One region of the Streptomyces sp. NPDC048196 genome, then DNA from elsewhere that is predicted to be linked to it. Evidence: riboswitches for the same ligand, from Rfam matches in the RefSeq annotation. Region 1 holds a riboswitch; each other region holds the start of a gene.
What was found. A riboswitch is a leader RNA that binds a small molecule or an ion and turns the genes downstream of it on or off. The one in region 1 is predicted to bind cobalamin.
Positions count from the first base shown of each region.

Region 2: another riboswitch for cobalamin. It lies ahead of AB0E02_RS25475 (CbtB-domain containing protein); the one in region 1 lies ahead of metE (5-methyltetrahydropteroyltriglutamate--homocysteine S-methyltransferase).
Region 3: another riboswitch for cobalamin. It lies ahead of cobN (cobaltochelatase subunit CobN); the one in region 1 lies ahead of metE (5-methyltetrahydropteroyltriglutamate--homocysteine S-methyltransferase).

Region 1 covers NZ_JBEZMM010000006.1:114,849-121,307, forward strand. Annotated here, with positions in the region: gene AB0E02_RS09770 (histidine kinase) at 1-453, opposite strand, end outside; gene AB0E02_RS09775 (hypothetical protein) at 608-919, shown strand; gene AB0E02_RS09780 (hypothetical protein) at 932-1,105, shown strand; gene metE (5-methyltetrahydropteroyltriglutamate--homocysteine S-methyltransferase) at 1,249-3,585, opposite strand; cobalamin riboswitch at 3,761-3,983, opposite strand; gene AB0E02_RS09790 (SpoIIE family protein phosphatase) at 3,998-6,459, opposite strand, start outside.
Region 2 covers NZ_JBEZMM010000029.1:75,102-81,560, reverse strand. Annotated here, with positions in the region: gene AB0E02_RS25495 (alkyl sulfatase dimerization domain-containing protein) at 1-1,406, opposite strand, end outside; gene AB0E02_RS25490 (hypothetical protein) at 1,490-1,924, shown strand; gene AB0E02_RS25485 (SPW repeat protein) at 2,092-2,532, opposite strand; gene AB0E02_RS25480 (histidine phosphatase family protein) at 2,656-3,240, opposite strand; cobalamin riboswitch at 3,354-3,509, shown strand; gene AB0E02_RS25475 (CbtB-domain containing protein) at 3,550-3,771, shown strand; gene AB0E02_RS25470 (CbtA family protein) at 3,787-4,536, shown strand; gene ribA (GTP cyclohydrolase II) at 4,655-5,347, opposite strand; gene AB0E02_RS25460 (creatininase family protein) at 5,473-6,228, shown strand; partial or broken gene AB0E02_RS25455 (RibD family protein) at 6,221-6,459, shown strand, end outside.
Region 3 covers NZ_JBEZMM010000060.1:13,082-19,540, reverse strand. Annotated here, with positions in the region: gene AB0E02_RS34350 (precorrin-2 C(20)-methyltransferase) at 1-1,413, opposite strand, end outside; gene AB0E02_RS34345 (precorrin-8X methylmutase) at 1,416-2,048, opposite strand; partial or broken gene cobG (precorrin-3B synthase) at 2,229-3,455, opposite strand; cobalamin riboswitch at 3,671-3,799, shown strand; gene cobN (cobaltochelatase subunit CobN) at 3,836-6,459, shown strand, end outside.

The DNA.
Region 1 (6,459 bases):
GGCCGGCGGGACGGCCCCGGTCACCCCGATGGTGAGCGGCGCGATCACCATGAACCGCAGGTCGCGCCAGGTCGCGGGATCGCTCCACCACAGGCGCCACCGCTGCTCCTGGCGGGCGTCCCGGCTGCTGCGCCGGTAGGAGAACCCGTTCCACCAGTATCCGGTGGACATCCGCACCACCGGCTCGGCCTGCCGGTACCCGGCGGGGATGACGGTGCCGGTCCACTTCGCGACGAGGTGGCGGACCGCCCGGCAGAGCGGCCGGGACACGGCGAACGTGCCGATGCCCGCCCACACGAACACCGCTGTCCACGCCCACGGGTTCCCCGCCCACCGGACCCCCAGCGCGACGGCGGCCCACACGGCCGGCACCAGCAAGCTGACGGCCGCCACCACACACGCCCGGACGAACCCCGTCCCGGCACCCGCCACCCACCACCCCAGTTTTCGCATGACCATCCCTTGTCGCTTCTCCTCGGCAGTGCTTCCACTCTGCGCTGCGCACAGCGTGATCCCCGCCGGACCGACCCGGTAGTGGGCCTGGCCCCACTCACCCGTACGTCCAGGCGCATACCGCGCCCCTCGTGCGCTCCGTAGCGTCGACGCCATGACGACGACACGAAGCACGAACGACACCAGCCCGCACACCGCCGGCACCCACGGCCTGGGCACCACCGGCCGGCCCTCGGCCGCGCCGGACCACCTCCACCCTCCGCGCACCCGGCGGGACTTCGGCACGGTGAAGAAGCTCGTCGCGGCCTACGGTGCGCTCAGCTCCGTCGTCCTGATCACGGTCGCCGTCCGCGCGATGACGGGACATCCGGTGACCTCGTTCCTGTGGGGCCGCTCGGGCGGAGTGCTCGCGAGCGCCGCGGTGATCTACTGGATGACCGTCCTCGCCGCACGGGGAACCCGGTGAGCCTATCTTCGCGTGCGCATCCTCTCGGTGCTCATGCCGCTCGTGATCGTCGGCGTCGACCTGATCCCCGGCATCTGTCCGCCGTGGTTCGCCCTGATCCAGGCCGCCTCCGCCCTCCCCCTCGCCGCAGCCGCTTTCGTCAGCAACGGGTCCCGCCTGCGGGCTGCCTTGCCCAAGGGCTCCTAGGAAGGGATCTTCTGACCACGCCGTGGTGCCTGCCAAGATCCAGGCATGGCACTACCTCGCCGGCAGCGACTCATGAGCCGCCGGGCCCCACGTCCGGCACCGTCGCGATGCCGCACCGGACGTGGGGTTCGCTCACCGGGTGCTCAGGAGGAGCTGGTCGGAAGCGTGGCGCGGACGGTGCGCGCCGCGGTGACCAGGTTCTCCAGGGAGGCGCGCACTTCCGCCCAACCGCGGGTCTTCAGGCCGCAGTCCGGATTGACCCACAGCCGCTCCGGCGGGAGGGCCGCAAGCCCCTTGCGCAGCAGGGCCGCCGCCTCGTCGACATCGGGGACGCGGGGCGAGTGGATGTCGTAGACGCCGGGTCCGGCCTCGCGGGAGTAGCCGGCCGCGGCGAGTTCGCCGGCGATCTGCATGTGGGAGCGGGCCGCCTCCAGGCTGATGACGTCGGCGTCGAGGTCCTCGATGGCGGCGAGGATGTCGCCGAACTCGGCGTAGCACATATGGGTGTGGATCTGGGTGTCCGGGCGTACGCCGCCGGTGGTCAGCCGGAACGCCTCGGTGGCCCAGGCCAGGTACGCCGGGCGGGCGTCGGCGCGCAGCGGAAGGGTCTCACGCAGGGCCGGCTCGTCGACCTGGATGACCGAAGTCCCGGCCGCCTCAAGGTCGTTGACCTCGTCGCGCAGGGCGAGGGCGACCTGGCGGGCGGTGTCGGCGAGCGGCTGGTCATCGCGGACGAAGGACCAGGCGAGCATGGTGACCGGGCCGGTGAGCATGCCCTTGACGGGCCGGCCGGTGAGCGACTGGGCGTAGGTCGTCCAGCGCACGGTCATGGGCTCGGGGCGGGCGAGGTCACCGGCGAGGATCGGCGGGCGGACGTAGCGGGTGCCGTAGGACTGGACCCAGCCGTGCCGGGTGGCGAGGTAGCCGGAGAGCTGTTCGGCGAAGTACTGGACCATGTCGTTGCGTTCGGGCTCGCCGTGCACCAGGACGTCGAGCCCGGCCTTCTCCTGGAAGGAGATCACTTCCTGGATCTCGGCCTTGATGCGTTCCTCGTAGGCGACGGCATCGATGCGGCCGGCCCGCAGGTCGGCCCGGGCGGTGCGCAGTTCGCCGGTCTGCGGGAAGGAACCGATGGTGGTCGTCGGGAGCAGCGGCAGCGAGAGCTGGGCGCGCTGCGCGGCGGCCCGCCGGTCGTACGGCTGTGAGCGGCGGGTGTCGCGGTCCGTGACGGCCGCGGCCCGGGCACGTACGGCGGGGACGCGGGTGATCGGCGAAGCGGCACGGGAGGCCAGGTCGGCGCGGTTGGCGGCGAGTTCGGCGGCGATGGTTTCCGTGCCGCGGCCGAGACCACGGGCCAGGGTGACGACCTCGATGGTCTTCTGACGGGCGAAGGCCAGCCAGCGCAGGATCTGCGGGTCGATGTCGTGTTCGGCGGCGGTGTCGAGGGGGATGTGCAGGAGGGAGCAGGACGCGGCGACATCGATATGTCCGGCGAGTCCGAGGAGGGTGCCGAGGGTGGACAGCGACTTCTCGAGGTCGTTGATCCAGATGTTCCGGCCGTTGACCACGCCGGCGACCAGCCGCTTGCCGGGCAGGCCGCCGACGGCGGCGAGGTCGTCGAGTTGGGCGGCCGCGGCCCCGGTGAAGTCCAGCGCGAGCCCGTCCACCGGCGTCCTGGCCAGTACGGGCAGGGCCTCACCCAGGCGGTCGAAGTACGAGGCGACCAGCAGCTTCGGCCGGCCGGTGAGGGCGCCGAGCTCTCGGTAGGCGCGCTCGGCGGCGTTCAGTTCGGCCGGGGTGCGGTCCTGGACGAGGGCCGGCTCGTCGAGCTGCACCCATGCGGCGCCGGCCGCGTGCAGGTCGGCGAGGACCTCGGCGTACACCGGCAGCAGGCGGTCCAGGAGGGTGAGCGGCTCGAAGCCGGCGGCGACACCGGGCGCGGGCTTGGCGAGCAGCAGGTAGGTGACGGGGCCGACGAGGACGGGGCGCGGGGTGTGGCCGAGTGCGAGCGCTTCGCGCAGCTCACCGACCTGCTTGGCCGAGTCGGTGGTGAACACCGTGTCCGGGCCCAACTCCGGCACCAGATAGTGGTAATTGGTGTCGAACCACTTGGTCATCTCCAGTGGCGCGACGTCCTGGGTGCCGCGGGCCATGGCGAAGTAGCCGTCGAGCGGGTCGGCGGCGACGGCGTCCCGGTGGCGTCCGGGGATCGCACCCACCATGACGGTGGTGTCCAGGACATGGTCGTAGTACGAGAAGTCGCCGGTCGGGACCTCGTCGATGCCGGTGTCGGCCAGCTGCCGCCAGTTGGCGCTGCGGAGCTCGGCGGCGGTCCGCCGGAGGGCGTCGGCGGTGACCCGGCCCTTCCAGTATCCCTCTACGGCCTTCTTCAGCTCCCGTCGCGGGCCCTGCCGGGGGTAGCCGTACACGGTGGCCCGTACGGTCGCGGCCGCGGACTTCCCGGCCCCTGTCGCTGTCACGGTCACAAGAAACTCTCCTTCGCGAGCTTGTCTCCTACGGATCCCGGAGACGGAACGGAGGCGCGAAGGACGAACGAACCGGACGGAACGGCCGAAGAGTTCAGCAACGGCAGGCCACTGCCCGGTCTGTACGCCGACCCGCCCTCGAAGGTCACCGGGATGTCCGCACGTGATCCCTCACGCGCGGGCAACGGGCAGGTCTTCGGACTCGCGGGCACATCCACCCGTCGAAGGGCGGACACCTACTGGCCGTCGCTTCCCAGACCCGTCCGGGTCCAGTGCGTATGACGGCGCTCGTTCCCACTCACCGCTGCGGGGCAGTCCCGGAATCCCACCGGGTTCCCTCTTACGACGCACCTGCCTGGCGGACAGGGCGAACCAGCTGCCCGACCAGCCTAACCCCCCTCCGTGGCTATCGGCCCGTCGCGGCCGGCCGGTATTCGGTGAGCAGGAGGGCGATGTCGTCGGCGCGGTAGGAGGAGCGCTGGGCGTGGTGGAGGAGGCGGTCGGCGAGTTCGTCGAGGGAGTCGGCGCGGGCGTGGGCCATCGAGGCGCGGAGGTGGTCGATGCCCACGTCGATGGGGGTACCGCGCTCTTCGACGAGGCCGTCGGTGTAGAGGGCGAGCGCGGAGCCGGGTGGCAGGTCGACGGGGGTTTGCGGATAGTCGCTGGAGTGGTCCACGCCGAGGAGGGGGCCGGTCTCCAGGTCCAGTACGTCGGTGTGTCCATCAGGGTGGCGGAGCAGGGGCGGCGGGTGACCCGCGCGAACGGCCCGGACGCGGTGGCCGGCGGGGTCGAGGTGGAGGTAGCAGCAGCTGGCGAGGAGGCCGGTGCCGAGGTCGATGAGGGTGCGGTTGGCGCCCGCCAGGACGTCGCCGGGGGCGTGCCCCACCGCGACGAACGCCCGTACCGCGCTGCGGAGTTGGGCCATGGTGGCGGCCGCCGCGATGCTGTGTCCCTCGACGTCCCCGATGACCAGGGACACGCCGTCGGTGGCCGGGATGACGTCGTACCAGTCACCGCCGATGTCCATGCCGCTGGTGCAGGGGAGGTAGCGGGCCGTGGTCCGCAGGTCGGGGAGGGCCGGGAGCCGGTGCGGCAGCAGGGCCTGTTGGAGGCCGCGGGCGAGGGCGAATTCGGAGTCGTAGAGCCGTGCGCGTTCCAGGGCCTGGGCGATCAGGCCGGCGAGCGCGGTGAGCACGCTGCGGTCCTTGGCCGTGAAGTGATGGATCTCGTCGAAGCCGAGGACACAGGTGCCGGCGGGGCGGCCGGAGGCGATCAGCGGGAGGTACGCCCAGGAGTTCACGCCGCCGACCGGGATACCGGGGTACCCCTGGGAGAGGCTCTGCTGTGACTCGATGAAGAGCGGGACGCCGGAGGTCAGGGTTTCGGTGCCGGGCAGCGGCGCGTGCAGCGGCATGCCGTCCAGCCAGTCGAGGAAGCCCTCGTGGTGGCCGGTGTGGAAGATCAGCTGCATCGTGCCGTCACGGACCGCGTAGAGGGCGAGTTGCTGGCCGCCGAACGCCGGAAGGAGCTGCTCGGCGACGACTTCGCAGACCTGGTGGGTGGTGACCGCCTCGGTCAGCGCACTGCCCAGTTGCAGGACGTGGTACATGACGCCCAGCCGGGCCGGTGCGGCGGCCACGGTGGTGGAGGGGGCCGGGGCGGTCGGCGATGCGGCCGGCTGTGGCGGTGCGGTCACGGTGGGCGGCCCGGCGGGTTCCGGGGCGGCGTCCGGGCGGCCGGTGGGGACCACCCGGCCGGTGACGCCGCTCGGGTCGGGGTGGAGGGAGAAGGCGAGCCACTGGTCGGGCGGGCGGCAGACGAGGAAGGACGTCGGCGTCTGCGAGACCATCGCGGACCGGTGCTGGTACTCGATCGCGGGGTCGGACAGCCACGGCAGGGCGTCCCACAGGCAGTGCCCGACCACCTCCTCGTCGCTGACGTCCAGCAACTGCTCCAGACTGCGGTTGGCGTAGCTGACCCGGCCGTCGGGGGTGAGGGAGAACAGTCCGTCCCGCAGGCGCTCGACCGCCGCGGCCGCCGCGCGGCCGGCCCGTGCGTCGACGACCACTCCGACGAGATGGGTGCGCGCCCGGTCGTCCGGCAGATCGGGGACCCGGCCCCAGAGCACCACGGTGCGGTACCCCTCGCTGCTGCCGTGCCCCTCACCGCCGCCTTCCGCGCCACCGCCCGGCCCGGCGCCCGCGCCCTCACGTACCCGCAGGGTCCGGGACACGACCCTCCCCTCGGCAGCCGCCGTACGGGCCGCGGCACGGAACGCGGCACGGTCACCGGGATGGAGACGGGAGGCCAGGGTGTCCGCCCGCGCGTCGAAGGCTTCGGGGTCGAGGCCGAAGATCGCGCAGAAATCGCCGTCCGCGGTGAGGGTGCCCGCGGCCAGGTCCCAGTCGAACAGGCCGGCCCGGACGGCCGGGGCGGAGGGGGCCGGGGTCTCGACCGGGGCCGTGCCCGCATCGCCCTCCAGGGAGTCGCCGGTGCGGTCACGCAAGGCCGCCAGGGACGCGCCGAGGCGGTTGGCGACGGCCCGCAGATGGCGCCGCTGGGTCCTGGTCAGCCCGTCGCTGCCGGGCGGCGCGGCCCATACGACCGCGAGCGCGCCGAAGGCCTCCCCGCCCGCGCCCACCGGTACGGAGCAGGAGCCGAAGGCGTACGGCAGGGCCACCGCGAGCTGGGGGAAGCGGCGCATGGTCTCGTCGGCGTCGGCCAGATGGATGGTGCGCCCGGTGCCGTACGCGACCGCGACCGGTATCGGGCTGCTCACCGGAACGAGGCCCCAACCGCCCAGCAGGGACGGCGGCACGCCGCAGGTCGCGGCGAGCACCAGGGAGCGGCGGTCGCGGGAGCGCAGGA
Region 2 (6,459 bases), on a different contig from region 1:
AGGTAGACGTTGCGCCAGACCGCGTTCTCCGCGCCGTGGCCCAGGCGTTCGTAGACCTCGGCGAGGGCGCGGCGGGCCCGCACGTTGTGCGGGTCGGCGAAGACGGCGTGGTTGAGGAGGGTCGCGGCGAACCGCAGGTCGCCGTCGGCCGCGTACCCCTTGCCGGCGTTCACGGTGGCCTCGACGCCGCCGAGGGCGTGGACGTAGCGCCGGGCCTGTTCGGCCGGCGGGTGCTCCCACAGGTGGGCGGGGTTGCCGTCGAACCAGCCCAGGTAGCGCTGGGCGACCGCCTTGACGTGGTCGCTGACCGAGCCGTAGTAGCCGTGGTGGGACCACACCCGCGCGAGGGCCGGCGGCAGCCGCAGCTGCTCGGCGATCTCGGTGCCGGTGTAGCCGGCGTTGAGCAGCCGCAGGGTCTGGTCGTGCAGGTAGGCGTACAGGTCGCGCTGGCCGGCCAGGAGGGCCCGGATGCGGTCCTTGCCCCAGGTCGGCCAGTGGTGCGAGGCGAAGGCGACCTCGGTGCCGTCGCCGAAGAGGACGAGCGCCTCGTCGAGGTGGCGGGCCCAGGCCCGGCTGTCGCGGACGGCGCCGCCGTACAGCGGCAGGACGGTGTGCAGGGTGTGGGTGGCGTTCTCGGCCAGGCAGAGCGCCCGGTGCGCGGGGAAGCCGAAGTTCATCGCGGCGGGGGCCTCGGCGTCCGGGGTGAGCTGGAAGACGAGGTGGACGCCGTCGAGGATCTCCTCCTGGCCGGTGCGGGTGATGTCCACGGTCGGCGGGATCAGGGTGCGGGTGCCGGTGGACCGGGTGGTGCCCAGCCCGCAGCCGATCTGGCCGTCCGGACCCTTCGGCAGCGCGGTGCCGTACGTGAAGGCGGCGCGCCGGGACCGCGCGGGTCCGGCGTCGAGCTGCTCGCCGACCGCGTGGGCCAGGAAGCCGGCCGGGGCGAGGACCGGTACGGGGTCGTGTCCGGCGGGGACGACGCCGCCGGCGCCGCCGAAGTGGCCGGCGTGCGAGTGGGTGTAGATCAGCCCGGTGACCGGCCGGTCGCCGCGGTACTTGCGGTACAGCTCCAGGGCCGCGGCGGCGGTCTCGGTGGAGAGCAGCGGGTCGACGACGATGACGCCGTGGTCGCCCTCGACCAGCGTCATATGGGCCAGGTCCAGGCCGCGGGCCTGGTAGATGCCGTCGGTGACCTCGTAGAGGCCCTGGCGGCTGACCAGCCTGCCTTGCCTCCAGAGGCTCTCGTGGGCGGTGTCGGGGCAGTTCTGGGCCAGGAAGCCGTAGGCCGCGGCGTCCCAGACCGGCCGGCCGTCGTCCGTGGTGATCCGCGGCGGGTCGAGCTCGGCGATGAAGCCGCGGTCGGCGTCGGCGAAGTCTTCGTGGTCATCGACGGGTGCAGCGGTCACGGGGCGCTCCCTCTCCGGGGCGGCGGCGGGCCCAAGGCCCCTGCCCCACACGATCGATTTAACCGGCTTTGTCCGGGTGGCGCATGCCTGCCTCCGCGATGTCCGGGGAGCGCCGGCGCGGCCAACGGCGTTACGGGCAGGGCCGGGCAGGGCACAACAACGCAGGTGGGGTCGTATCCGGGCGCGGCAATCCGGCCGGCCGGGGCGGGGCCCACCGCGCTCTTCCGGGAGGGGAGGGACGCCCTCTGTCCCCGTACGACGACCGCGCCTTCGGCGAGCTCGCCGAGTCGTTCCGGCACCATGCCGTTCCGTACGCCCACCCCCGCACCCCGCCCGTCGGCCGCCCCACCCGGCCTTGTCCCGGGCGCCGTGGCCTGGGCTGGCTGGTGCCCGCCGCCGCGGCCGGCAGCCTGGCCGCCGGGACCCTGCTGGCCCACGCCCTCCTCCTGGCGGGCGGGCTGGTCCTGGCGGGCCTCGCCGGACACCTGGCGGCGGGCGGGCGCGGCCGGTACCGATAGGGGTCCTGACCGGCACCGATGGCGGTCCTGACCGACACAGACAGAGGTCCTGCCCGGCGCCGATGGCGGTCCTGCGGACCGGAGACGGCATACGGCCGCCGGCCGGCCTGTCCGGGAAGGGCAGGCGGACCGGCGGTCACTCATTGCGGCCCCCGCGGGCAGCGCCTTCAGGTGGTGGTGCGGCGCTTGGACGCCGCGGCGACGCACAAGGCGCCCAGCAGGAACGTCAGAGCACCGATGACGACGTTGTTCCAGATGACGCCCGCGTCCGGGCCGCGGCCCACGAGCCAGGGCGCGATGATCATCCACACGCCGATCGCGCACATCGCGCCGCTCAGCCCGTACATCCGCGCCGGGGTCACGGTGAAGCCGACCGCCAGCAGGGCGATCGCGATCCCGACGATCAGGTTGTGCGTCGCCAGGGCGGGCTGCGCCAGCGTGTAGTGGACGATGAACGGCGAGACGGCACAGTACAGGCCGACGAGGAACACCGGACCGTCGACAAGTACCACATCACGCCCGCCGAGCACCCGCTCGTATCGGGCCTGCATCTCCGAAGCGTCGGGGTGACCTGCGAGATCTCCCCTGTGGTGTGAGACGTCGGCCATGCGACTCGCCTCCTTCGCTCGCAGCCTGGCCGTTATCGCGTGGCATCGGGCCACGGTTTCATTCTGCGCTTATGTCGCCTTTATGTGTAGATGAAGAAGCAGGTGAATTTTGAAGGGGTACGGTCACCTTTCCGCCGCCCCGTGGTACAGCGCCCGGCCCAGGCCCAGATTCCAGCGGCCGCCCCGCCCGCTCAGCTCCGTCACGGTCAGCGGCGCCACGTCCAGCCGCCAGAACGCGTCCGCCGGCACCCGCAGGGCACACACCGCGGCGGCCCGCACCACGTCCGGTTCCACGACCGCCAGCACCCGTCCGGCGTCCAGCGCCATCCGGGTCAGCCAGCCCGCGACCCGGTCGCAGAGCTGCCGCAGCGACTCCCCGCCGTGCCCGGCGAAGTCCGGATCGTCCAGCCAGGCGGAGACCGCGAGCGGTTCCGTTTCGGCCAGCTCCGCCAGGGTCCGCCCCCGCCACTCCCCCATCGCACAGCCCGCCAGCTCCGGCACCGGCCCGGCCGGCAGCCCGAGCTCCTCCGCGGTGCGCCGGCAGCGCGCGGAGGGCGAGGCGAAGACCCGGTCGGCGGCCGGCAGCACCCCCGCGGCGGCCCGGGCCCGTCGCAACCCGGCCGCGTGCGGCGGGGAGTCGTCGTCGAAGCGCACCTCGCGCTGGGCGTCGCCCGCGGCCGGTGAGACCAGCATCACCCGAGTTGTCATGCCCTCTTCCCTCCTTTGTCGCCGGGACGCCAACTCATCGGGCGAGCAAGGGAGTTGCCCGGCGGATGCGCCCCGGCCCGCACCGGTCCGCCCCCCGTACGGTCTTGGCCAGGTGGCTGGATCGCGGTACGTTTCCCGGTGCTTGACGACGGCATGACGGAAGCCGGTGGGATCCCGGCGCGGTCGCGCCACTGTATGTCCGGTTTTTTATCAGCCCGCCAGGGGCCGGTACCGGATGAGCCAGACCCGCATGTCGTTCCGCACTCCCATTACCGGGGACGCGAGTTCCCCCCAACAGGAGGTCATGCCATGGCTTCGTCCATCGCACCGCCGGCCGCCGGCACCACCACCACCCCCGCCCCGCTCCCGCTGAAGGCGATCGCCCCCTGGGCACTGTTCGCCGGTGTGCTGCTGCTGGTCCTGCTGTACTTCGTCGGCGCGGAGCAGGGCGCCACCTCGCTGCTGTCCGGTTCGGACGTCCATGAATGGCTGCACGACGGGCGCCACCTTCTCGGCTTCCCCTGCCACTGACGGACGGCCGCAGCCATGAACTCCCTCACCGTCAGGACCCTGCTGGTCCGCGGCATGCTCGCCGGCCTGGCCGCCGGCGTACTGGCCCTCCTCGTCGCCTACGTGCTGGGCGAACCGCGGATCGACGCCGCCATCGCCTTCGAGGAGGCGCACAGCCACGAACACGAGATGGAAGTGGTCAGCCGCGGACTGCAGTCCACGGCCGGGCTCGCCACCGGCGTCCTGGTCTACGGCGTGGCCCTGGGCGGGATCGCCGCACTCGCCTTCTGCTTCGCGCTGGGGCGGATCGGCCGGTTCGGGGCCCGCGCCACGGCCCTGCTGCTCTCCGGGGCGGCACTGGTGGCCGGCTATGTCGTGCCGTTCCTGAAATACCCGGCCAATCCACCGTCGGTCGGCGACCCCGACACCATCGGCAAGCGCACCGCCCTGTATTTCCTGATGATGCTGCTCGGCCTCCTGCTGGCCGTCGCCGCCACGATCCTCGGCCGGCGGCTGGCTCCGAAGCTGGGCAACTGGTACGCGACGGTGGCCGCCGTCGCCGCGTTCGTGGTCGCCATCGGGCTCGCCTACGCGTTCCTGCCGGCCGTCAACGAGGTGCCCGCGGACTTCTCCGCCACGCTGCTGTGGCAGTTCCGGCTGTCGGCGCTCGCCGTCCAGCTGGTGCTGTGGGCCGCCTTCGGGCTGCTCTTCGGGCAGTTGGCGGAGCGCGTCGTCACGGCCCGCCCGGCCGCCGAGCGGGCCGGGGCGGTGTCCGTCCCCTCCTGATCCGGCACCTCCACCCTCCACCGCACCACCGGTCCGGGGCCCGCGAGCACTCCTCGCGGGCCCCGGACCTGCTGCGTCACGCCCGGACCGCTTCCGTCGGTACGGAGCTGACGGTGCGTCAGAGCTGGCCCGGGATGCCGTCGAGGTGCGGCAGGTCGTGGTCGAGACGCTCGCGCTTGGTGCGCAGATAGCGGATGTTCTCCGCCTGGGGCTCGGCCAGCAGCGGGACGCGTTCGATGACGGCGATGCCGTGCCGCAGCAACGCGGCGCGCTTGCGCGGGTTGTTGGACAGCAGCCGTACCGCGCGGACGCCGAGGTCGTCGAGGATCTGCGCGGCGGCGCGGTACTCCCGGGCGTCGACCGGGAGGCCGAGCGCGATGTTCGCCTCGACGGTGTCCAGCCCCTCCTCCTGGAGCTGCATCGCGCGGAGCTTCGCCAGCAGGCCGATGCCCCGGCCCTCGTGGCCCTGGAGGTAGACCAGCACCCCCCGCCCGGCCGCCGCTATCGCCCGCAGCGCCGCGGACAGCTGGTCACCGCACTCGCAGTGCCGGGAGGCGAAGGCGTCCCCGGTCAGGCATTCCGAATGCACCCGGGTCAGCACCGGCTCGCCGGTCACCTCGCCGTACACCAGCGCCACATGCTCGGTTCCGCTGGGCCGGTCGAGATAGCCGACCGCCCGGAACTCCCCGTAGGCGGTGGGCAGCCGGACCGACACCGCCCGCGCCACACCGGGCAGTGGGCGGGCCGCGTCGGGGGCGACGGCGAGGTCATGACCGGGGCGGGGGCCGCACAGGGCGTCGGGGTCCGTCATGGCGCGATGGTACCCACGGGGGTCGGAACCCGGCGGCGATCACTCAGATACATGACAAGTATGCTGCGGCACCCGCGTCCCGACCGGCTCCCGGCGAGCCGACCGACGAAAGGCGGCCGATCCCGATGACCGCTCCCCCGCAACCGCCGACGCCCGCCGGGCTGTTGCCGGCCGACACCACCGAGGACGTCCGCAGAAGGCGGCCGCGACTGGCGGTGCTGCCCATCGGCAGCTTCGAACAGCACGGCCCGTACCTGCCGTTGACCACCGACACCGTCATCGCCTGCACCGTCGCCCGGGAGCTGGCCGCCGCCCATGACGTCCTGCTGCTGCCGCCGCTGACCGTCTCCTGTTCGCAGGAGCACGCCGCCTGGCCGGGGACGGTCAGCATCTCGGCACGGACGCTGCACGCCGTCGTCACGGACCTCGCCGACTCGCTGCTCCGGTCCGGGATCGGGGCTCTGGTCCTGGTCAACGGCCACGGCGGGAACTACGTACTGCGCAACGTGGTGCAGGAATCCGCCGGGCGCGGCATCCGGATGGCGCTGTTCCCCGGCACCGCCGACTGGGACGCGGCCCGCGACCGGGCCGGGATACGCACCTCCGCACACAGCGACATGCACGCGGGCGAGCTGGAGACCTCGATCCTGCTGCACGCCCATCCGGAACTGGTCAAGGACGGCTACGCCGGCGCGGATTGCCCGGCCGACGACCGCCGGCACCTGCTGACGCTGGGGCTGTCGGCGTACACCACGTCCGGTGTCGTCGGCCGCCCCTCGCTCGCCTCCGCCCCCAAGGGCCGGGAGCTGCTGGCCGGGCTGACCGAGGCGTTCGCCGAGTACGTCGCGCTGCTGGGTGCCGGGGCGGACGCCGATGCCTGAGGCGCTGGGGACCGCGCAGGCGTGGCAGCGGCTGCGGCGGATCCGTACGGAGGGACAGGCGCGGGCCGCCGGGCTGGTGCGGGACGGCGACGGCCGGCCGCGCTGGGAGGAGCCCGCCTCGGCGGGCGCCGCGGAGCTCGCCGAGCGCTATCTGCCGCTCTGCCTGGCCGGCCCGCGGGTGGCGTTCGGGCAGTTGGGGCAGAGCCTGGACGGCTTCGTGGCGACCCGCAC
Region 3 (6,459 bases), on a different contig from region 1:
GTGTTCCAGGAGGAGTTCGCGGGCCTTGGCCACCTGCCAGGTGCGGCTGCGGGAGCCGGGGTTGTAGAGGGCGAGGGCCAGGTCGGCGGAGGCGGCGGCGTGGAGGCGTTCGGCGATGACCTCCCACGGCTTGAGGCGGTCGGAGAGGGAGATGACCGCGTAGTCGTGGCCGAGGGGGGCTCCGGCGCGGGCGGCGGCCGCGTTGGCGGCGGTGACGCCGGGGAGGACGCGGACCGGGATCGAGCGGTACGGGTCCTGCGAGGCGACTTCCAGGACTGCTGTCGCCATCGCGAAGATGCCCGGGTCGCCGCCGGAGACCACGGCCACCCGGCGGCCGCGGCGGGCCAGGTCCAGGGCGAGTTCGGCGCGTTCGGACTCGACCTTGTTGTCGGAGGCGTGGCGGCGCTGGCCGGGGCGCACCGGGACGCGGTCCAGGTAGGTGGTGTAGCCGACCAGGTCCTCGGCGGCGGCGAGGGCGCCGCGGGACTCGGGGGTGAGCCAGAGGGGGCCCGCCGGGCCGGTGCCCACGACGACCACTTCGCCCAGCTCGTCCAGCTTGCCCACTTCGCCCAGCTCGCGCGCCTCACCGACCTCGCCCGCTCCCCGTTCGGACGCCGGGGTCTCGGACGGCTGCGGTGCCGACCGGGCCGCGATGCGGCTGGGGACGACCGTGACGGAGAAGTAGGGGACGGTGTCGGAGTCGATCGCGGCGAGGTCGGCGGTGCGCTCGCCGGGCATCGTCGCGCGTTCGACGTAGTGGGCTTCGGGGAGGCGGCCGGCGCGTTCCATGGCGCGGCGGACGGTCGGGAAGGTGCGGCCCAGCTTCATGACCACGGCGGCGTCCGTGGAGGCCAGACGGGCGGTCAGTTCCTCCTCGGGCAGCGTGCCGGGGAGGATCGTCAGGACCTCGTCGGCCTCCGCGAGCGGCTTGCCCAGGCGGGCCGCGGCGGCACTGATCGAGGTGACGCCGGGGATCACCTCGGTCGGGTAGCGGTGCGCGAGCCGCTTGTGCATGTGCTGGTAGGAGCCGTAGAAGAGCGGGTCGCCCTCGGAGATGACCGCCACCGTGCGGCCGGCGTCGAGGTGCGCGGCCAGCCGCTCCGCGGCCTCCTCGTAGAACTCGTCGAGCGCGCCGCGGTAGCCGCCGGGGTGGTCGGTCGACTCGGTGGTGACCGGGTAGACCAGCGCCTCCTCGATGTGGTCGGCGCGCAGGTGCCGGGCCGCTATGGAGCGCGCGATCGAACGGCCGTGGCGGGCGCTGTGGTAGGCGATGACGTCGGCCTCGGCGATGACCTCGACGGCCCGTACGGTCATCAGGGACGGGTCGCCGGGGCCGAGGCCCACGCCGTAGAGACGACCGGTGGTCCCGGTGCGGGCGCCCGTGCCGGTGCCGGTTTCCTGCTGCTCGCTCACGCTCACTCTTCCTCGCTAGCCAGGGCGTTGAGGGCGGCCGCGGCCATGGCGCTGCCGCCGCGCCGTCCGCGCACCACGATGTGGTCCAGCTCCGACGGATGGGCGATGAGGGCGTCCTTGGACTCCGCCGCGCCGATGAAGCCGACGGGTATGCCGATCACGGCGGCCGGGCGGGGAGCGCCCTCCTCGATCATTTCGAGGAACCGGAAGAGGGCGGTCGGGGCGTTGCCGAACGCGACGACGGCGCCCTCCATGCGGTCCCGCCACAGTTCCAGGGCCGCGGCGCTGCGGGTGGTGCCCATCCGGGCGGCCAGGTCCGGCACCGCGGGGTCGGCGAGCGTGCAGAGCACCTCGTTGCCGGCCGGCAGCCGCTTGCGGGTGACGCCGCTGGCGACCATGTTGGCGTCGCAGAGGATCGGCGCGCCGTCGCGCAGCGCCTTGCGGGCGGCGGTCACCACACCGGGGGTGAAGGCCAGATCGCGTACGAGGTCGACCATGCCGCAGGCGTGGATCATCCGGACCGCGACCCGGCTGACGTCGGCGGGCAGGCCGGCGAGGTCCGCCTCGGCGCGGATGGTGGCGAAGGACTGGCGGTAGATCTCCGCACCGTCCTTCTCGTAGTCGAACGCGGTCACTCTGGCCTCGTTTCTGGCGTTCCTGGTGTTGCGGGTGGTGCTGTCGGTTGCGGTTGCGGTTGCGGTTGCTGTCGCCGGCGGCGTCGGCCGCGGTGCGTCCGGGCCGACGACCGCGACCCGGTACCCCGCCTCCGTCGCCAGTACGTCGATCCAGGTGCCGTGCGGATGCCCGCAGCGGCGCTCGCAGCCGGACCAGTAGAGGGGGGCTGCCGCCGGCACGGGGACGGATGCGGGGAGGCCCGGCGGCAGAGGTGTGCCTGCCTCGACCGCGGCCGTCACGTCCGCGCGGACGTCGGTAAGGGACTTGGCGCAGCCCGGTCGGCCGGTGCAGGCGCCGATGCGGTGCCAGGGCGAGGACGGGTCGGTGACCAGGCCGGCGGCGGCCAGTTCGCGGAGGCGGGGCGCGGCCGCGGCGGCCAACAGGCCGGGGACGACGATGCCGCGCCACGGGGTGAGGCGGAGTTCGCCGGATCCGTCGTCGGCCGCGAGGGAGGCGAGCAGCCGCCACTGGGCCACCGACAGCCTGCCGAGCGGCGCGAGTACGGACAGCGCGCGGCGGCCGTCGCGGCCCTCGATGATGCCGGGGGCGGAGGAGTCCGCGTGGTGGACCACCGGCTCGGCCGCACCTACCCCCTCCGCCACGTACGACGTCTCGATGCCCGCCGCGCGCAGCCGCTCCGCCACGTCCCGCGCCGACAGTGCGTGGCCCTCGGGGAGTTCGCGCACCCGCCAGGCGCCGGTGTCGCCGGCCTGCGCGGTGGTCAGGAACGTCTCGGCGGCGGCCAGTGCCGCGCGCGGTGCGTCCGGGCCGGCGATCCGCAGCGTCGCCGGGTCGTCGCCGACCCGCAGCAGCGCCCCGCCGCCGGCCGTCCCGTCACCCGTGATGCCCGATTCTGCGACCAAGGTCACATCGCCGCCGAGCGCCGCCACATCGCCCCGCCCGTCGTCCAGGACGAACAGGAAGCGGCCGGACAGCGCGGTCGCGGAGTCGCTCGCGCACAGCAGCTCGTCCAGCCGGCGGGCCCACCACCGCACGTCAGCAGGGGTGTTCCGGTCCAGTCCGGCCAGCGGGGAGGCGAGGATGTTGCGGATGCGTTCGTGGCGTTCGGACGGCAGCAGGCCGGCGTCGTGCAGCAGCTCGGCGAGGCGGCCGCCGCAGCCGTCCGGCAGGCCGCGCAGCTCGACGTTGCCGCGCGAGGTCAGGGACAGCCGACCGTCACCGAGCAGGTCCGCGGCATCGGCCAGCGCGTGCGCCTGACGGACCGTCAAGTCACCGGCGGGGATGCGTACTCGGGCGAGATGGCCGTCGGCGGCGGGATGCAGCCGCAGTGCTCCCGGGCAGGCGTCACCGCGGGCCCGCACGGGCGGCTCGGCCCGTCGGGGCCGTGGTGAGGGGGAGGGCGGCATGGCGGCGAGCATACCTACGACGGTGCGCGACCGATCCGGGGCGGATCAGGCCATGAAACGGACGAATCCGGCCACCGTGGCCCGGGTCCCGGGGGCCCGCGTCCCGGGCGTGCGGAAGCCGCCACCCGCGGTGGCGCCCCGGCCCCGCCGAGGCCCGCTTACCTCCTCCGCCCGCAGCCCTTACTATGCAGGTCGGCGGGTCGGCTGACCCGTCGGACGCCAGCGACGGCGCCGGGCCCTTGGGCCCGAGGGAGGAAGCCCGGTGAGAATCCGGCGCGGTCCCGCCACTGTGAACCCGGCCGGTGCCGGGTGAGTCAGGAACTCCCGCCGTCCTTACGACCACCCGGGGCGCGGACACCCCGAGGAAGGCCAGCGCTCGCATGCTGCATTCGTCCGGGGACCACCCCGCGGCCCCCCGAATCCTGCTGCTGTCGACCTCCGACACCGACCTGCTCAGTGCCCGCGCGGCCACCGGCCCGGTGGCGTACCGGCTCGCCAACCCCGCCCGCCTCGACGTCACCGGGCTGCCCGACCTGCTCGACGGCACCGACCTCGTCGTCGTACGCCTCCTCGGCGGCATCCGCGCCTGGCAAGAGGGACTCGACCTGCTGCTCGCCGAGGACCAGCACCGGCCGGTGGTCGTCCTCACCGGCGAACAGGCCCCGGACGCCCAGCTCATGGAGCAGTCCACGGTCCCGGTCGGCATCGCGGCCGAGGCGCACGCCTACCTGGCGCACGGCGGCCCGGGCAACCTCGAACAGCTCGCCCGCTTCCTCTCCGACACCGTGCTGCTCACCGGCCACGGCTTCGAACCGCCCGTGCCCGCCCCGACCTGGGGCCGGCTGGAGCGCCCGGCCGCCGACGGCACCGGCCCGGTCGTGGCCGTGCTCTACTACCGCGCCCACCACATGAGCGGCAACACCGGCTTCGTGCACGAACTGTGCGCGCAGATCGAGACGGCCGGCGGCCGCCCGCTCCCCCTCTACGTCGCCTCGCTCCGCGCCCCCGAGCCCGAACTCATCGACGCGCTGCGGACCACCGACGCCATCGTCACCACCGTCCTCGCCGCCGGCGGCACCAGGCCCGCCGAGGCCGGCGCCGGCGGCGACGACGAGTCCTGGGACGCGGGCGCGCTGGCCGCCCTCGACGTCCCGATCCTCCAGGCGCTGTGCCTGACCGGGCCGCGCAGCGCCTGGGAGGAGAACGACGAGGGCCTCTCGCCGCTCGACGCCGCCTCGCAGATCGCCGTGCCCGAGTTCGACGGCCGGCTGATCACCGTTCCGTTCTCCTTCAAGGAGGTCGACGAGGACGGCCTCCCGGTCTACGTCGCCGACCCCGAGCGCGCCGCCCGGGTCGCCGGCATCGCACTGCGCCACGCCCGGCTGCGCCACCTCCCCAATGCCGAGAAGCGCCTCGCGCTGGTCCTCTCCGCCTACCCGACCAAGCACTCCCGCATCGGCAACGCCGTCGGACTGGACACCCCGGCCTCCGCCGTCGAACTGCTGCGGCGGCTGCGCGCGGACGGCTACGACTTCGGCGACGAGAGTGCCGAGCCGGTGCCCGGCCTCGAATCCGGTGACGGCGACGAGCTGATCTACGCCCTCATCGAGGCCGGCGGCCACGACCAGGAGTGGCTCACCGAGGAGCAGCTGGCCCGCAACCCCGTCCGCATCCCGGCCGCCGACTACAGGCGCTGGTACGCCACCCTCCCGGAGGCGCTGCGCACTTCGGTGGAGGAGCACTGGGGGCCGCCGCCGGGCGAGATGTTCGTGGACCGCACCCACAACCCCGACGGCGACATCGTGCTCGCCGCGCTGCGCCGCGGCAATCTGCTGGTCCTCATCCAGCCGCCGCGCGGCTTCGGCGAGAACCCGATCGCGATCTACCACGACCCCGATCTGCCGCCGTCCCACCACTACCTCGCCGCCTACCGCTGGATCGCCGCGTCCCGCGCGGACGGCGGGTTCGGCGCGGACGCCATGGTCCACCTCGGCAAGCACGGCAACCTGGAGTGGCTGCCCGGCAAGAACGCCGGCCTGTCCGCGGCCTGCGGCCCGGACGCCGCCCTCGGCGACCTCCCGCTGGTCTACCCCTTCCTGGTGAACGACCCCGGCGAGGGCACCCAGGCCAAGCGCCGGGTGCACGCCACCCTCGTCGACCACCTCGTCCCGCCGATGGCCCGCGCCGACTCCTACGGCGACATCGCGCGCCTGGAGCAGCTGCTCGACGAGTACGCGCAGATCTCCGCCATGGACCCGGCCAAGCTGCCCGCCATCCGCGCCCAGATCTGGACGCTGATCCAGGCCGCCAAGCTCGACCACGACCTCGGTCTGGAGGAGCGCCCGGACGACGACGGCTTCGACGACTTCCTGCTGCACGTCGACGGCTGGCTGTGCGAGGTCAAGGACGCCCAGATCCGCGACGGTCTGCACGTCCTGGGCGCCGCGCCGTCCGGTGAGGCCCGGGTCAACCTCGTCCTGGCCATCCTCCGCGCCCGGCAGATCTGGGGCGGCACCTCCGCCCTGCCCGGCCTGCGCGAGGCCCTCGGCCTCGACGAGTCCGCCGCGACCCGCACCACCGCCGACGAGGCCGAGGCCCGGGCCCGCGCCCTGGTCCAGGCGATGGAGGACGCCGGCTGGGACCCGGCCGCGGTGCCCGGTGTGGCCGCCGGCCACGGCCCGCAGGTCGCCGACATCCTCGACTTCGCCGCCCGCCAGGTCGTCCCGCGGCTGGCCGCCACCACCGACGAGATCGACCACGCCGTACACGCCCTGAACGGCGGTTTCGTCCCGGCCGGCCCGTCCGGCTCGCCGCTGCGCGGGCTGGTCAACGTGCTGCCGACGGGCCGCAACTTCTACTCCGTGGACCCCAAGGCCGTGCCCTCCCGGCTGGCCTGGGAGACCGGCCAGGCCCTCGCCGACTCCCTGCTGGAGCGCTACCGCACCGACAACGGCGACTGGCCGCAGTCCGTCGGCCTGTCCCTGTGGGGCACCAGCGCCATGCG